3 regions of the Oceanobacillus sp. FSL W7-1293 genome follow, and region 1 is predicted to be linked to each of the others. Evidence: riboswitches for the same ligand, from Rfam matches in the RefSeq annotation. Region 1 holds a riboswitch; each other region holds the start of a gene.
What was found. Region 1 has a riboswitch for S-adenosylmethionine ahead of metK (methionine adenosyltransferase). Riboswitches for the same ligand answer to the same signal wherever they lie in the genome.
Positions count from the first base shown of each region.

Region 1 (5,517 bases):
CTACAATTAGGAGATTGCGATAGGAATAACAATTCTTTCTCCTTCATTCAGTACCAAAATCAACTCATTTAGAGCTGCCTTTCCAGATAATATTTCCTTTGATATACTTTAATCAATATGACTGAGTTGGAGGAATACAGATGATTGAATCATATAAAGGAATAACCCCGTCTATTGATTCTGCCGCATTCATTGCCAAAAATGCGGTAATCAACGGGGACGTGACGATTGAAGAAGAAGCAAGTATTTGGTTCCACACGGTGATTCGCGGTGATGTGGCACCGACAAAAATCGGCAAGCGTACCAATGTTCAGGACCTCTCTATGCTGCATCAGAGTCCTGATATGCCGTTGATTCTTGAAGATGATGTAACTGTCGGACATCAAGTCACCTTGCATTCTGCGATTATACGCCATCATGCGCTGATTGGCATGGGTTCTATTATTTTAGATGGCGCAGAGATTGGGGAACATGCTTTTGTCGGCGCCGGGAGCCTGGTGCCGCCGGGCAAAAAAATACCGCCCCGCACATTAGCTATGGGCAGGCCGGCTAAAGTGGTCCGTGAATTAACCGATAAAGACTATCAAGAAATGGACCGCATCCGTAAATCCTATGTGGAAAAAGGACAATATTATTTAAAAGAAACAAACATGGGCGGAAAGGAATAAAACCAGTTTCCTTCCATTATAAAGAAAAACCAAGAACACCGCTTGGTCTTTAAAACATCAGTGTTCTCGCCGAAGAGATATCCGCTGCGACGGGCTTCGGTGGGGCGAGTAATCGCAGTCCCAGTGGGAAGACCCCGCAGGAAAAAGTGTTCTTCTTTTTTTACCCTCGGGGCATAAGTACGACTTTAGCTCTGTCTGCGCCTGATGGCTTGCCAATCGCTAAGTCTTCTTTATCGAGGAGGCTGAGCTCAAGCCCACGGAAAGCGGAGTGTATTTCTGGAGCGGCTATATTCAGCATTTTTTATATACTTTTATTCTTTAAAGAAAAACGTCAGGCATCTTCAGACACCTGACGTTTTTTTATTTTGCAGTCAACGCTTTTAATTCTTCTACTTTATCTGTTTTTTCCCATGGGAATGTAATATCTGTACGTCCGAAATGGCCGTAAGCAGCTGTGTTTTTAAAAATTGGTCTTCTTAAATCAAGCATGCGGATAATACCTGCCGGCCGCAAATCGAATAGCTCCCGGACTGCTTCCACTAATCTCTCTTCACTGACTTCCCCTGTACCGAATGTATTGATTGAGATAGAAACGGGCTGGGCAACGCCAATCGCATAAGCCAGCTGAACCTCACAAGAATCAGCAAGACCTGCAGCAACAATATTTTTAGCAACATAACGGGCCGCATACGCAGCAGAACGATCCACTTTCGTTGCATCCTTACCGCTAAAAGCGCCGCCCCCATGTCTGGCATAGCCTCCATAAGTGTCTACAATAATCTTTCTTCCGGTCAAGCCGACATCGCCTTGTGGACCGCCTAAAACAAAGCGCCCGGTCGGATTAATATAATACTTTGTTTTTTCATCCAGTAATTCACCGGGTACAACAGCTTCGACAACATGTTTAATAATATCCGCTTCGATTTGTTCATTCGTAATATCCGGATGATGCTGCGCAGAAATGACAACCGTATCTACACGCAGCGGCTGATTATCTTCACCGTACTCAACGGTTACCTGTGTTTTCCCGTCTGGACGCAGATAGCCGATAATCTCTTCCTTTCGAACATCTGCTAATCTTTTGGATAAACGGTGTGCTAAAGAAATTGGTAAAGGCATCAGCTCTTCAGTTTCATTACATGCATAACCAAACATTAATCCCTGATCACCGGCACCAATTGCCTCGATTTCTTCTTCACTTTCTTGTCCTTGTCTTGCTTCCAGCGCAACATCCACACCGCCGGCAATATCAGGAGACTGCTCATCAATAGCAGTCAATACAGCACATGTTTCTGAATCAAAACCATATTTTGCCCGTGTATAGCCAATTCCTTGTACTGTTTCACGTACAATTGCAGGAATATCTACATATGTACTTGTAGAAATCTCTCCGGCAACTAAAACAATTCCAGTTGTAACCGTAGTTTCACAAGCCACTCTGGCATTCGGATCCTTCGAGAGAATCTCATCCAGAATAGCGTCTGAAATTTGGTCAGACATCTTATCCGGATGCCCTTCAGTAACTGACTCAGAAGTAAATAAACGACGATTTGCAGCCATAAGGCTAACTCCCCTTCTCCAATAATGTTACGGAACTCTATTTCAATATAAATTTATCATTCCACCCAATGTGGTTTCATTTTTTAGAGGATATTTAAAAAGTCTCCTAAAAACAAAAAAACCTCTCCTTCAAAATATATGAGGAAAGGAAAACTTATTGGCCTTTCGCTCTTATTGTTCAAGGAATGATCCTTGCATCAGGTTAGCACCTTTCACTTAAAGTGAGGTTGCTGGGCTTCATCGGGACTGTCCCTCCACCATCTCCAAATAAGAGTATCCGTTCAATATTTAGATTAACGAAACAAGCCTCTCCTGTCAACCTTATTATCATCTGTGACAGAAAAAATAATTTTTCATAAATTAGTATGAACTATTATATTTAATGTGTTATACTAATAAACATATTTCAAGATAAAATCAATTCTAAACCATTAATAAGGAGTGAATAATTGCTTTATGAAAATATTGCGGAGAAGTATACTGGAGGAGCTCACTTTAACTAATATTTACAGCAACTATTCTGTTGGCCAGCTTATCGAAAAAATTATTCATCGTGATGAAGCAAAATTAACATCTACTGGTGCGGTCCGTGCCACCACTGGAAAATACACGGGACGTTCTCCAAAAGATAAATTTATTGTAAAAGATGCTTTATCAGCGGATAAGGTAGACTGGGGAAATGTTAATCAGCCTATTGAAGAGGAAGTCTTTAATAGGCTGATTGGCAAAGTGATTGCCTATTTAGATAACCAAGAAGAAATTTTTCATCTGCAAGCTTATGCGGGTGCGGATGAAAAATACAAACTGCCTATTCAGGTAATCAATGAATATGCCTGGCATAATTTATTCGCAAGACAATTATTTATTCCTGTTGAAAAAGAAATGGAGCAATTACATGAAGCTGATTTTACAGTAATCTCTGCTCCCGGTTTTAAAGCAGACCCGGAAGTTGACGGTACAAACTCCGAAGCCTTTGTTCTCATTTCCTTTGAACAGCGCATTGTGCTTATCGGCGGAACAGAATATGCGGGAGAGATAAAAAAATCTATCTTCTCTGTAGCTAATTTCCTCCTCCCCGAGCAAAATGTTCTGTCCATGCATTGCTCTTCTAACGTCGGAGAAGATGGCGATGTCGCTTTATTTTTCGGTTTATCCGGAACTGGAAAAACCACACTTTCAGCTGACGTTGACAGAAGGTTAATCGGTGATGATGAGCATGGCTGGAGTGACGAAGGTGTCTTTAATATTGAAGGCGGCTGCTATGCAAAATGCATTAATTTATCTGCAGAAAAAGAGCCGCAAATCTTTGATGCTATCCGCTACGGATCTGTTTTGGAAAATGTCGCCTTGGATGAAGATACACGCGTCCCGGATTATGATGATACTTTGTTAACAGAAAATACACGGGCGGCTTATCCATTAGAAAATATTGATAACAGCTTAGAGCCAAGTGTAGCCGGACATCCAAATACAATTATTTTCCTGACCGCAGATGCTTCCGGTACTTTACCGCCAATCAGTAAATTGACAAAAGAGCAGGCAATGTATCATTTCTTAAGCGGATACACGAGCAAGCTGGCTGGTACAGAACGTGGTGTAACTAAGCCTGTCGCTACATTCTCAGCATGCTTCGGATCTCCGTTTTTACCATTAAATCCATCTGTCTATGCAGAAATGCTCGGAGAAAAAATTGATAAATTTGATGCTAACGTGTTCCTGATTAATACCGGCTGGACCGGCGGCATGTACGGTGTAGGAACGAGAATGAAATTATCCTACACGCGTGCGATGGTGCACTCCGCTTTAATCGGCGAGTTAAATGACGCGGAAACAACAACAGATGAAATTTTCGGGTTGGCTATCCCAAAATTCATTCCAGGTGTTCCTGATGAAGTTCTTGTTCCTAAAAATGCTTGGGCAGATAAGGAAAGTTATGAACTGGAAGCTAAAAATTTAGCCGGAAAATTCCATATGAATTTCGAGAAATTCACGGAAGTCAGCGACACAATTCAACAGGCTGGTCCGCTGTATCGTCCAGTATAATCAAACAGCTTCTCCAAAATAGCATGTTCACGCAAAAAAAGGATAAACTCCAATTTGGGTTTATCCTTTTTTTGCTGCTCTTTTCTTTTCACCTCACAAAATCTCCAAATTCTAGGCGTTCACACAATCATCCCGCGAAACATATATTTATACAAGATGTTCAAGAACAGTTTTTTGAGAAAGGAAGGAAGAAGAAAATGAGAAAGCTCGCTTGTTTCATTCTATTGATTTGTTCTCTGCTTCTCATTAGTGCCTGTAATCAAAATAAAATGACCCAGATAGACCTTGCAGAAGTCACACGATCCATTTTTTATGCACCGCAATATGTTGCTTTAGAAAAAGGCTTTTTTGAAGAAGAAGGACTGGAGGTCGATTTGCAAACAACATGGGGCGGCGATACGACAATGACAGCACTGTTATCTGACAGCGCAGATATTGCGCTGGTCGGCTCAGAAACATCTATCTATGTCTATGCTCAGGATTCCAGGGATTACGCTGTGAACTTCGCCCAGCTGACTCAGACGGACGGAACATTTTTAGTAGCCAAGGACGCAGATGAAGAATTTAATTGGGAGGATTTACGCGACAGCCATTTTCTCGGTCAGCGTGTCGGCGGAATGCCTCAGATGGTTGGGGAGTATGTTTTGAAGCAGCATGATATCAACCCTCAAGAAGATTTAAATTTAGTTCAGAATATTGATTTTGCAAATATTCCAGGCGCTTTTGCCAGCGGGGATTATGAGTATGTGCAGTTATTTGAACCAACCGCAAGTATTTTTGAAGCAAATGGCCAGGGTGAGATTGTCGCCTCTTTCGGAGAAGAATCCGGGCAAGTGCCATATACTGTCTTCATGGCAAAGCAAAGCTTTTTAGAGGAAGAAGAGGAAACTGTCGAAGCATTTACCAGAGCAATCTATAAAGCACAGCAATGGGTGGAGGAGACAGATTCGTTAGAAATTGCAGAAGTGGTAGAGCCTTATTTTGAAGATACCGATGTAGAAATGCTCGCTAATGCCATCGACCGCTATAAACAGCAAGGCTCCTTTGCGACATCTCCGCTGCTGGAAGAGGATGCCTGGGAAAACCTAAAAGATATTATGGATGAAGCCGGGGAGCTCCCTGGAGATGCTCCATATGAAGATCTCGTCAACACAGAGTATGCAGAGCGGATCATCGGGGAATAAAGGAGGTCAACAATGTCTTATCTTACATTAGAGCGGGTATCTCATTATTACTTCTCCAAAAA
Region 1 is NZ_CP150212.1:3,472,369-3,477,885, forward strand. It holds gene MKY65_RS16970 (gamma carbonic anhydrase family protein) at 141-668, shown strand; gene metK (methionine adenosyltransferase) at 1,029-2,228, opposite strand; SAM riboswitch class I at 2,397-2,502, opposite strand; gene pckA (phosphoenolpyruvate carboxykinase (ATP)) at 2,685-4,271, shown strand; gene MKY65_RS16985 (ABC transporter substrate-binding protein) at 4,469-5,455, shown strand; gene MKY65_RS16990 (ABC transporter ATP-binding protein) at 5,468-5,517, shown strand, end outside.

Region 2 (5,517 bases), 2.2 Mb from region 1:
TACTGTAGGAAATAGCATCATTATTGGCCCAATATAACTGAAACCATTTTGGCCCATGAGGAACAGCCTCTGAGACTTCTTCGATAGATCTTGCTGTAACCGTACTTTGGATATATGGAATATTCATTGAAGCTGCAACATTTGCAACGGCAAAGTCAGGCTCTTCATGAACCATTTTTAAATGACCTATCGGAGCAACCATCAATGGGGAAGCATATTCTTTTCCTAAAATACGTATAGATGTGTCCACTTCCGAGACATTACGTAAAAATCTGGGAACAATTGAATATTTCTCAAAGGCTTCCCTGTTTTTTCTTAACGTTTCTTCCCCGCCGGCACCGGAGCGGATGTGGCCAAACACTTCTGCCGGCAGGGCATGCTTTGCTGCAGCTTCAAGCTGTACAGTTCCAATCGGAAAGGAATCCTGTATGGTTATATGCTCTAAGAAAGAGCCTTTTTTGGATGAGGTTGTCATATTTTTTCCCCCAATTAATCTTTTTTCAATCGTTCGGCGAGCCGGTTACCGAGAGACTGAAGACCTTGAACGATAATAACGAGCATAATAACGGTGACATACATGACATCTGTTTCATAACGCAGATGTCCAAACCGGTAAGCAAGGTCACCTAAGCCTCCTGCTCCGACTAAGCCGGCCATAGCGGTTGCCCCGATAAGGCTGATTGTTGCGATAGTTAATGCAAGAACAATAGCTGGTCTCGCTTCCCGCAGCATCACATTCCAAATAATTTGATGTGTTTTTACTCCCATCGCCCGGTATGCTTCAATAACACCTTGGTTGACCTCCAGCAGGGAGGATTCAATCAGTCTGGCAATATAAGGAGCTGCATTGACAACGAGCGGTACAATAACCCCTTTGACACCAATGGTCACACCTACGATCAATTTGGTAAAAGGAAGCATGAAGAATAAAAGAATAATAAACGGAATCGATCGGATAACGTTAATCAGTAAGTTTAAAAACTGATAAACAAATTTATTTTGTAATGGTTGTCCCGGTCGTGTCAAAACTAAGAGAATAGCTAAAATAACGCCGATAATAACAGCGAAAAACAAAGAGATTAAAACCATTTGAATGGTTTCTATTATGGCATCATAAAACTCTGAACCCCATTGATCAATAAATGCCTGCATGTCAATTTACCCCCAATTCTTCTACTTCTACGCCTTGTTCCTGCAAGAAGGAGAGAGAATGTTCCACTTGATGCTCACTGCCGATTAAATGAACGACAAGGTTACCAACAATGCCATTTTTTAATTCGATAATATTTGCCGTCAAGATATTCGGTTCTACATAAAACTGCTGTGTAACCTTAGATAACAATGGCTGTCCTGTATTTTCACCAAGGAAGGTCAAACGAATTACTTTGCCCTCTAAATTCAAATCATCAATCAAACGGTCCGATAATTTTCGTTGTGAAATGGTATTTAAGAATTTTTTGGTTGTCGGCTGTTTAGGTTTTGTAAATAATTCTATCGTCGACCCTTGTTCAATGAGGTTTCCGTTTTCAATAACGTAAACATAATCGCATATTTTTTGGATGACGTTCATTTCATGCGTAATCAATAGAATTGTGATTCCAAGCTCTGCATTAATTTTTAATAATAGTTCGAGAATGGAATTTGTTGTTTCTGGATCAAGTGCGCTGGTTGCTTCATCGCTCAGGAGAACCTGTGGTTCCTGGGACAGTGCTCTGGCAATAGCAACACGCTGTTTTTGACCGCCGGAAAGCTGAGAAGGATAAGCATCTTTTTTCTCGGCTAAATCGACAATATCTAAGTATTTCATGACTCTTTCCTTAACCTCTGCCTTCGGTACGCCGAGTAATTTTAATGGAATCGCAATATTCTCATAGACATTGGCAGTCCTTAATAAATTAAAATGCTGAAAAATCATGCCGACTTTCTGTCTTGTCTGCCGGAGCTTTTCTTTTGATAATTTGGTTAAGTCAATTCCATCAATCCAAACCTTGCCTTTCGAAGGGGATTCCAGTAAATTGGCACAGCGAATTAATGTACTTTTTCCTGCACCGCTGTAGCCGATTACGCCATGGATTTCTCCTTTGTTGACAGAAATCGTCACATTGTCCAGTGCAGTAACATCTTTTCCTTTTTTGGAGGGGAAAATTTTGGTGACATTCTCTAATTTAATCATCTGCTGTTTTTCCTGCCTTTCTATCATTTATGCTGAACTGGTAGTTATCAGCAGCTTTTCTTATCAAAATCTATACAATTTGTAAAAAGAGCCTCTCTAGATGAAAGAGAGGCTCGAAAATGTAATCTTATTTTCTGCTCTCATCTTTCAAGACGGATGTCTTGCTGGAATTAGCACCTTTTTAAAGGTTGCCGAGCTTCAACGGGCCAGTCCCTCAGCTGCTCTGGATAAGAGGTATAATCGTAATTGAATTGTATTCTTTAAAAGTATCTTATTTTACAAGTTTCGTCAATATTTATTTTTGAAACAGCTGCAGTTTCTCAATACGTCGAATAGCTTCACGAATACGCTCCTCTTCTACGAGTAATCCGACGCGTATATAACCTTCTCCATTCCTTCCGAAACCATTCCCGGCTGCAACGGCAACATCCGCCTCTTGTAATAAATAATCGGCAAATGCTTCACTTGTAAACGCCGCTGGTACAGGGAGCCAGGCAAAGAAAGAGCCTTTCGGTGCAGTGACTTCCCAGCCGATATGTCTGCATTCTTCTATGAGGACATCTCTGCGTTGTTCATAGCGTTCGACAAGCGAGGTGACACAGCTTTGATCACCTGATAATGCTTCCGCAGCTGCCTTTTGAATAGCTGGGAAAAGACTGACAAATAAATGGTCCTGCAGAATATTAATCGCTTCAATCATATCTTTGTTGCCGGCAGCAAAACCGACTCGCCAGCCAGCCATATTATAGGTTTTGGAAAGGGTGTACAGCTCAACGCCGACATCTTTCGCTCCTTTTGTTTGCAGGAAGCTTACTGGCTGATGGCCGTCGAAACCGATGGCTCCATAAGCGAAATCATGAACAACGCCGATATCATTTTCCTCCGCTAATGCAACGGTTTCTTCAAAAAATTCTTTCGTTGCAACTCCTCCGGTCGGATTGTTTGGATAGTTGAGATATAATAGCTTGGCAAGTTTCTTTTGTTCCGCCGTCAGGGCAGCATAATCTGGTAAAAAATTGTTTTCCTCTAATAATGGGAAGGTGTCATAAGTAACATCTGCTAATGGAACACTGGACAAATAATCTGGATATCCAGGGTCTGGCAAGAGCATTAATTCGCCTTCATCCATAACAGCTAAAGGGAGCTCTATCAGACCGATTTTACTGCCGAACAGAATAGCAATTTCTGAAGCAGGATCTAAATCGACATCATATTCTCTTTTATAAAATTGTGCTGCAGCCTTTTTTAATTCATCGGTACCGCGGAAAGGGGAATATTTATGGGCAACCGGATTTTCGGCGCTTTCCTGAAGGGCACGGATAATATGCGGCGGTGTCGGCTGATCCGGGTTGCCTTGTCCGAGATTTATAATATCTCTTCCTTCTTCTAGTGCTGTAGCGACTTTAGCGGCAAGGGATGCAAAAAATTGAGCAGGAAGCTTTTCTACACGACGGGATAACTTCATCATCTATCGACCTCTTTATACTAGTTTGTAAATTTTATAATTACATCTAATAGTATAAGTTTGCAGTGCGATTGTCTATAAAAAATATGAGAGAACAGCAAACCAAGGATGTATGGGAATTTTTTCTATAATCCCTATTCATCCCTTTTTCCGTTGCATTTCATATGTTAAAGTAGTAAGATAGAAATCGTGTCAAATTATGTTAAATAATTAGATAATTCCAAGAATTATTTGGTTTGGAGGTAGGAGGAATAAAAATGAATACCAAACTGCGTATAGGAAATTATTTAGCAATTGCATTTATGTTATTTGCTTTATTTTTTGGAGCGGGAAATCTGATTTTCCCTGCACAACTGGGACAGTTATCAGGGGATAATATTATCCCGGCTACGATTGGCTTTTTAATAACTGGAGTAGGGCTGCCTTTTCTCGGTATTATGGCAATGGGCTTCTCTGGAAAAAATAATTTACAGGAGCTTGCAAGTCGTGTTCACCCTGTTTATGGTCTTGCATTTACAGCCTTACTTTATTTAACGATTGGTCCATTCTTTGCAGCTCCAAGAACAGGAACGGTAGCTTATGAAGTTGGTATTGCACCATATGTAAGTGAAGGAGCACAATCAACGGTACTCTTGATTTTTACAGGGGTTTTTTTCTTAATTACTCTGCTTTTCTCGTTATTCCCATCAAAAATTGTCGATAATATTGGGAAATTTTTGGCGCCGGCGCTGGTGGTTTTACTGCTTGTTTTATTAGCCGTTGCATTTTTTAATCCGATGGGATCCATTCAGTCTCCAGAAGAAGGATATCAGTCTTCTGCCTTTTTCATTGGATTTTTGGAAGGTTATAACACGATGGATGCCTTGGCTGCATTAGTATTTGGGATTATTATTATTAATGTTATCAAAGGATTTGGGATTACGAATAACAATCAAATTCTTTCAGCAGTTACGAAAATCGGTTTAACATCAACAGCGTTACTTGCTATCATTTATGTCGGGATTTCCTATTTAGGAGCAACCAGTGTGTTAGAATTGGGTATATTTGAAAACGGGGGACCTGTATTAAGTGGAGCAGCAACGCATTATTTCGGTACATTTGGAGCTATTTTGCTGGCAGCTATTATTATATTGGCTTGTCTGACAACAGCAATTGGACTGATTACAGCGAATGCGGAATACTTTCATTCCATCATTCCTGCCATTGCTTATAAGCCATGGGTGTTTTTCTTTTCCATTTTAACGTTTGTCGTTGCTAACTTTGGACTGGAAAACATTATTTCTTTCTCTATTCCAGTGTTGATGTTCTTATATCCGCTGGCGATGGTGTTGGTTTTATTAACTTTTGTTTCACCATTTTTCAATCATTCACGTTTAGTGTACATTCCGACCATAGCGGTCACGTTCATTTTTAGTATCATAGACGGTCTTTTAGCGCTTTTTGATTCAATAGGATTGGAATTGCCTGGCTGGCTGGATTCACTTGATAAGATGCTTGTGGAGAATCTTCTGCTTTATGAAGAAGGCTTAGGCTGGCTCTTGCCGGCAGCAATTGTTGCAGTAGTAATGATTATTGTAGCGAAAGTGAAAAAATAAAATGAAATAAAACCTGACTGGCAGATTGAAAACGCTCAGTCAGGTTTTTTTTGTTCATTTTTTCCTGCAATACCGTAGAAAAACAATTTCATTAATTCTTCTGTTAAAGGGACGAGTTGTTCGATGGCATCTCCTTTTTGTAAATAATCGCTAAACATCTGAAGGTAGACGAAGATAGCCGTATCGCTGATAGCAGGATCAATAAAACCTTCATCCCTCCCCTGTTGAACGAGCTGCATCATTGCTGGAAGTGCCTTTTCCTGGTAGAGACGCTCGATAAAATT
Region 2 is NZ_CP150212.1:867,646-873,162, forward strand. It holds gene MKY65_RS04285 (alpha-hydroxy-acid oxidizing protein) at 1-475, opposite strand, end outside; gene MKY65_RS04290 (methionine ABC transporter permease) at 490-1,158, opposite strand; gene MKY65_RS04295 (ATP-binding cassette domain-containing protein) at 1,154-2,173, opposite strand; SAM riboswitch class I at 2,311-2,407, opposite strand; gene MKY65_RS04300 (pyridoxal phosphate-dependent aminotransferase) at 2,469-3,638, opposite strand; gene brnQ (branched-chain amino acid transport system II carrier protein) at 3,896-5,233, shown strand; gene MKY65_RS04310 (TetR/AcrR family transcriptional regulator) at 5,269-5,517, opposite strand, start outside.
Region 2: another riboswitch for S-adenosylmethionine. It lies ahead of MKY65_RS04295 (ATP-binding cassette domain-containing protein); the one in region 1 lies ahead of metK (methionine adenosyltransferase).

Region 3 (5,517 bases), 1.2 Mb from region 1:
CGGGCAGAAGAGGAGCGGGACGTATTTTCTACAATCAAATCAAGCTGTCAGGAAGAGTGCCGCAAGTCTGTTTATTGTTTGGTCCATCTGCTGCCGGCGGTGCCTATATCCCTGCCTTTTGTGATATCGTTGTCATGGTTGATGGGAATGCATCGATGTATTTAGGTTCCCCGCGAATGGCTGAAAAGGTCATTGGTGAAAAGGTTTCCTTAGAGGAAATGGGCGGAGCAAAAATGCACTGTACGACCTCAGGAGTGGGCGATGTTTTAGTGGATACCGAAGAAGAAGCGATTCAATTTGCACAGAAGTACTTAACGTATTTTCCTGCTAATTTTCGTGAGAAGCCAAAAAAAGCAGCATCTGTAGAACCAAAAAGCTTTGATAAGCCAATCAGCGAAATTATTCCAGATAATCAAAATGCTGCATTTGACATGTATGAACTGATTGACCGTACGATCGATGAAGGCAGTTTTTGTGAAATAAAAAAGCGGTTTGCTCCAGAACTAATTACTGGGCTGGCCCGCATCGACGGTCAAAGTATAGGAATCATCGCCAATCAGCCGCGTGTCAAGGGAGGCGTTCTTTTTACTGATTCAGCAGATAAAGCAGCAAAGTTTATCCAATTATGTGATGCGTTTGAAATTCCGCTGCTGTTCTTAACGGATGTACCAGGATTTATGATTGGAACAAGAGTGGAGAAACAGGGAATTATCCGCCATGGAGCCAAAATGCTATTTGCAATGAGTGAAGTAACGGTACCTAAAATTTCTGTTATTGTTCGAAAGGCTTATGGAGCTGGTCTATACGCGATGTCAGGACCTGCTTTCGACCCGGATTGCTGCTTAGCCTTTCCGAATGCACAAATTGCTGTTATGGGACCGGAAGCAGCAGTGAATGCAGTAGAAGCAAATAAAATCGCTCAGCTTCCTGAAGAAGAAAGAGAGGCATATATCGCAGAGAAGCAGGCCTCCTATAAAGAGAATATTGATATTTATCGCTTAGCTTCCGAAATGATTATTGATGATATTATTGATCCAGATCATCTTCGGAGCGAGCTGACAAGACGTTTTACCATTTATCAGAATAAGAAAAAGCAATTTACCGAGAGAAAACATGGGGTATATCCTGTGTAGGCGAATAAGAAAACGCTTAGACCAATAGGGGCTAGGCGTTTTTTATGAAGCGTATAAAAACATTTATTTAACCATAATAATATTATGTAAACTATAATTTGTGTTTCGAACTGATTTCAAAAAAACTTGCTCAGATTGACCAATACCAAAATCTATGGTTGGAAAATATAATTAAAAGTGTTAAAACGACTAATGGCCGCTTACAGTAAAATTATTTTTACTCGCATCATCGATAGGTTTTGGTAAGGAACCACTTAATTTAATTAAAATTTCCGCTTGACACATTTTTTAGAATTCGATAGTATATGAAGAAATCTTAAAAAACTAAATAATGTAATTCCTTATCAAGAGCCGGGGGAGGAACTGGTCCTGTAATCCCGCAGCAACCATTACTTAAAACACAGTAAAATGGTGCTAATTCCAGCAAGCTTTTCACTTGGGAGATGAGGCAGTGTATAAAAAAACCTCTTCTCATTGGAAAGGGTTTTTTTCATTTTAAACAATGATAGGGAGGGAATAATTTCAATGGTATAAGTATGACTAAAACCGAGTAATTAGATAGGTAAAGTTTAATTATTGCTGGAGTTGTACGAAAATAAGCGAAATGAGCTTACAGTTTTTATGATTTTATGACAAACAAAAAACAAAAATTTTAAATGTATGAGGAGAGATTTCATTGACTAAAACAGATAGTTTATATCAAAAATCTTATTTTAACCGGATAACAGAATTAAAAGAATATGCGCCTGAAGCATTTCGAACTTTTTTTGCTTTTAACGACAAGGCATTGGCTGAGGGAAATTTATCAGTTAAATTAAAGGAATTAATTGCGGTAGCCGTAGCACACATTACTGGATGCCCGTACTGCATTGATTTACACGTGGGGAATGCTAAAAAGAATAATGCTGATAAAGAGGAAGTAACAGAGGCCATTTTTGTTGCAACAGCTCTAAAGGCTGGTTTAGCAGTTGCTCATGGTGTGAATGCGCTAAATGCGTTTGATGAAGAGGAAAAAGACGAGCTGTACAAAGCATCCTATTTTAATAGATTAACAGAATTTGGTGACATTGATGCGGGTACATTCAAGGCATTTGCTGCTTTTGATCATAAATCCATTAAAGCAGGAAAATTGTCCGAAAAGGAAAAAGAACTTATCGCGGTGGCATCAGCACACACTACAGGCTGCCCTTATTGCATTGACCTGCATACGAAAAATGCCAAAAAAACAGGGTCCAGTCTAGAGGAAATATCAGAAGCTATTTTTGTAGCAGCTGCTTTAAAAGCTGGCTCAGCAGTGGCACATAGTGTAAATGCCTTAAATGCTTTCGATGAATCATAAGTAAGCAGCAATCAAAAGAGGGTAGGGTCAACACCAAAATCAATGGTTGTCTAAATCAAATAAAGAGAAACTTTAATCAGTAGCGGTCGCGTTAACCTGACAACATTGGTAATCGCAGTCTCAGTCCCAGCCAGTTACACTACGATAAAATCTAGCTTACAATCATAGATTTTGGTGAAGCGGTCAAGATGAAAATTTATGAGAAAAGGAGTTTATCGAAACGATGACTAAACAAATTCACCTGAATGGATTTATTCAAAATTCACCTTCCCCTCACTCGACAGGATTATGGAAGCATGAAAAGGACGAGGGGACAAAACATAATGACCTGTCATATTGGACAGAAACAGCAAAAATCCTGGAACGCGGAAAATTTGATGCCATGTTTATTGCCGATGTGCTTGGAACCTACAGTGTATATGGAAATAGTCATGAAGCAGCTGTCCGGCATGCTGTGCAGCTTCCGGCTCATGACCCGTTGATTCCGATTTCTGCGATGGCTGCTGTAACTGAAAATCTCGGCTTTGCGCCAACTATTTCTGCTACATATGCACAACCATACGCGCTGGCAAGGCAGCTATCAACATTAGATCATTTAACGAATGGAAGGGTTGCCTGGAATGTGGTGACTTCTTATTTAGAAAGTGAGGCAGTCAATCTGGGTCTTTCCAGCCGTCTTCCTAAAGAACAGCGTTATGACCGAGCAGATGAATTTCTTGAAGTTGTCTATAAGCTTTGGGAGCACAGCTGGGAAGACGATGCTGTTGTTTATGATGGTGCGAATGATACATTTGCACATCCGGACAAAGTTCGATTGATCGATCATGAAGGTGAATTTTTCAAAGTTCCTGGTCCACATTTGGTTGAACCTTCTCCGCAGCGTACTCCTGTTTTATTCCAGGCGGGAGCTTCACCAAAAGGAAGAGATTTTGCAGCCAAACATGCAGAGGCGGTTTTCACCAAAAATCATTCGCTGGATGCATTAAAGGCCTATGTTGCAGATATTCGGAAACGAACACAGGAACAGGGAAGAGACCAGCGGGATATATTTGTTTTTCCAATGATTTTGCCAATCATTGGAGCAACGGAGGAAGAAGCGCTGGCGAAATATAAAGATTTAACGGATCATGTCAGCTATGAAGGTACTGCATCTCTTCTTTCCGGACATACAGGAATCGATTTTTCAAAATATGATCCGGATCAGTATATTGAAGATATACAGACAGAAGCAGTGCAAGGAAATCTGGATATGTATACAAAAGATCCGAATAAGAAATGGACATTGTGGGAAGCGGTCAAAAATCATGGACTCGGTAATGGTACAGTGAAATTTATCGGGACGCCTGAACAAATCGCGGATCGAATGGAAGAATGGGCAGTTGAAGGTGATGTCGATGGATTCAATATCGCGCAGACATACTCTCCAGATACATTTCGGGAATTTGTGGATCTAGTTGTTCCTGAATTGCAAAAACGAGGCATTTACCGGACTGAATATGAAGGAAAGACACTCAGAGAAAATATGTTTGGAAAAGGAAATCCCCATTTGCCCGATAACCATCCTGCGAGAAAGCTTGGCAGTTTACAGCAAAGATAACGGGGAAGCAAATTCCCCGGTTTACTCGTATGTGTAAGGAGGTCAGAGATGAGTACAATTATGCTGTATACATGGATTGGTTTTGCAATATTTCTAGCTGTTATGCTGATCCTTGGTTACATAAGTGCTAAAAAAACGAAAAACATCAGTGATTTCGCTACAGGCGGCGGAAGTCTGGGGCCCTATGTGCTGGGGTTGTCTTTTGCCGCTACTTATTTAAGTGCAGCAACATTTCTGGGTTACCCCGGCTGGACTCATGACTGGGGACTGTCCAATCTCTGGCTGTTTTTAGCGATGATCGGCGGCGGGCCGATAGGAGTGCTGATGGTAGCCAAAAAGGTCAGGAAGCTGAATACAAAACAAAAGTCCCTTTCCCTGCCGGATTGGCTTGGCGACTTCTATAATAGTGATATTTTAAGAGTAGGGACTGGGCTGATTTTACTGTTTAACATTTTTTATATAGCAGCTCAGTTTGTAGCAGGAGCAAGAATTTTTGAGTATCTTTTAGGGATGTCCTATACAAGCGGATTGATATTCATCGCAGCCATTGTTGTTCTGTATGTATATGCCGGAGGAGCATTTGCTGATATTTATACAGACGCTGTCCAAGCGGTTATGATGGCAATTGCAGGTTTAGCTATATTTATTTCCGGAATTATTATTTTCTGGGAAGGAAGTGTTACAGCAACATTTACTGGCATTACGGACAATCTCAGTGCTCAGAATGGGAATCTAGTCCGTGTATTTAACCCTGATTCGCTTCATTTCTATTCGTTTGGGGCAATTTCTGGCGCTATTATTATTCAGTGGGCCTTTGCTTCTGCACCGCATTTGTTCAATAAAGTACTTGGTCTGAAGCATGAAAGAGACATGGGAAAAATGATTGTAACCTATGTTATTACCGCTGTCTTTTGTCTGCTTGTTCTTTTCGGAGGATTATACAGCAGAACAGCGCTTGGCGATAATGTCGTGGCCGCTGACTTAGCATTAATGGAATATGTCGTTTGGGCCTTTCCGGCAATTTTTGTAGCTCTTTTTGGAATCGTTATTCTTGCTGCTGCCATGTCCACAACGGACGGGATATTTGTTTCCATTTCTACCGTATTTGCCAATGATATTTTCTTGAAATTCCTCGTGAAAAAGAAAATTATCAATATAAGCAATGAGAGGGCGCAGAAAATTGCGCTGAAAATCAGCCGTCTGGCTGTTCCGCTGGTGGGCTTGATCGCCTTTTTAATTGTATTGAGGCCGCCCGCATATATGGGCGATGTGATGTGGATTGGAATTTCCGGTATTGCTGCAGGAACGATGGGACCGATTTTACATGCTATTTACAGCAAGAAAAAAGCACCTGCGAGAGCGGCAGAGCTGTCGATGGCAGCCGGGTTATTTTCCTACCTTATTATTTACTTTACTGGTATTATTCCAAGCACCATGTCAGCTGGCGC
Region 3 is NZ_CP150212.1:2,274,587-2,280,103, forward strand. It holds gene MKY65_RS11170 (acyl-CoA carboxylase subunit beta) at 1-1,133, shown strand, start outside; SAM riboswitch class I at 1,472-1,583, shown strand; gene MKY65_RS11175 (carboxymuconolactone decarboxylase family protein) at 1,804-2,472, shown strand; gene MKY65_RS11180 (LLM class flavin-dependent oxidoreductase) at 2,696-4,069, shown strand; gene MKY65_RS11185 (sodium:pantothenate symporter) at 4,118-5,517, shown strand, end outside.
Region 3: another riboswitch for S-adenosylmethionine. It lies ahead of MKY65_RS11175 (carboxymuconolactone decarboxylase family protein); the one in region 1 lies ahead of metK (methionine adenosyltransferase).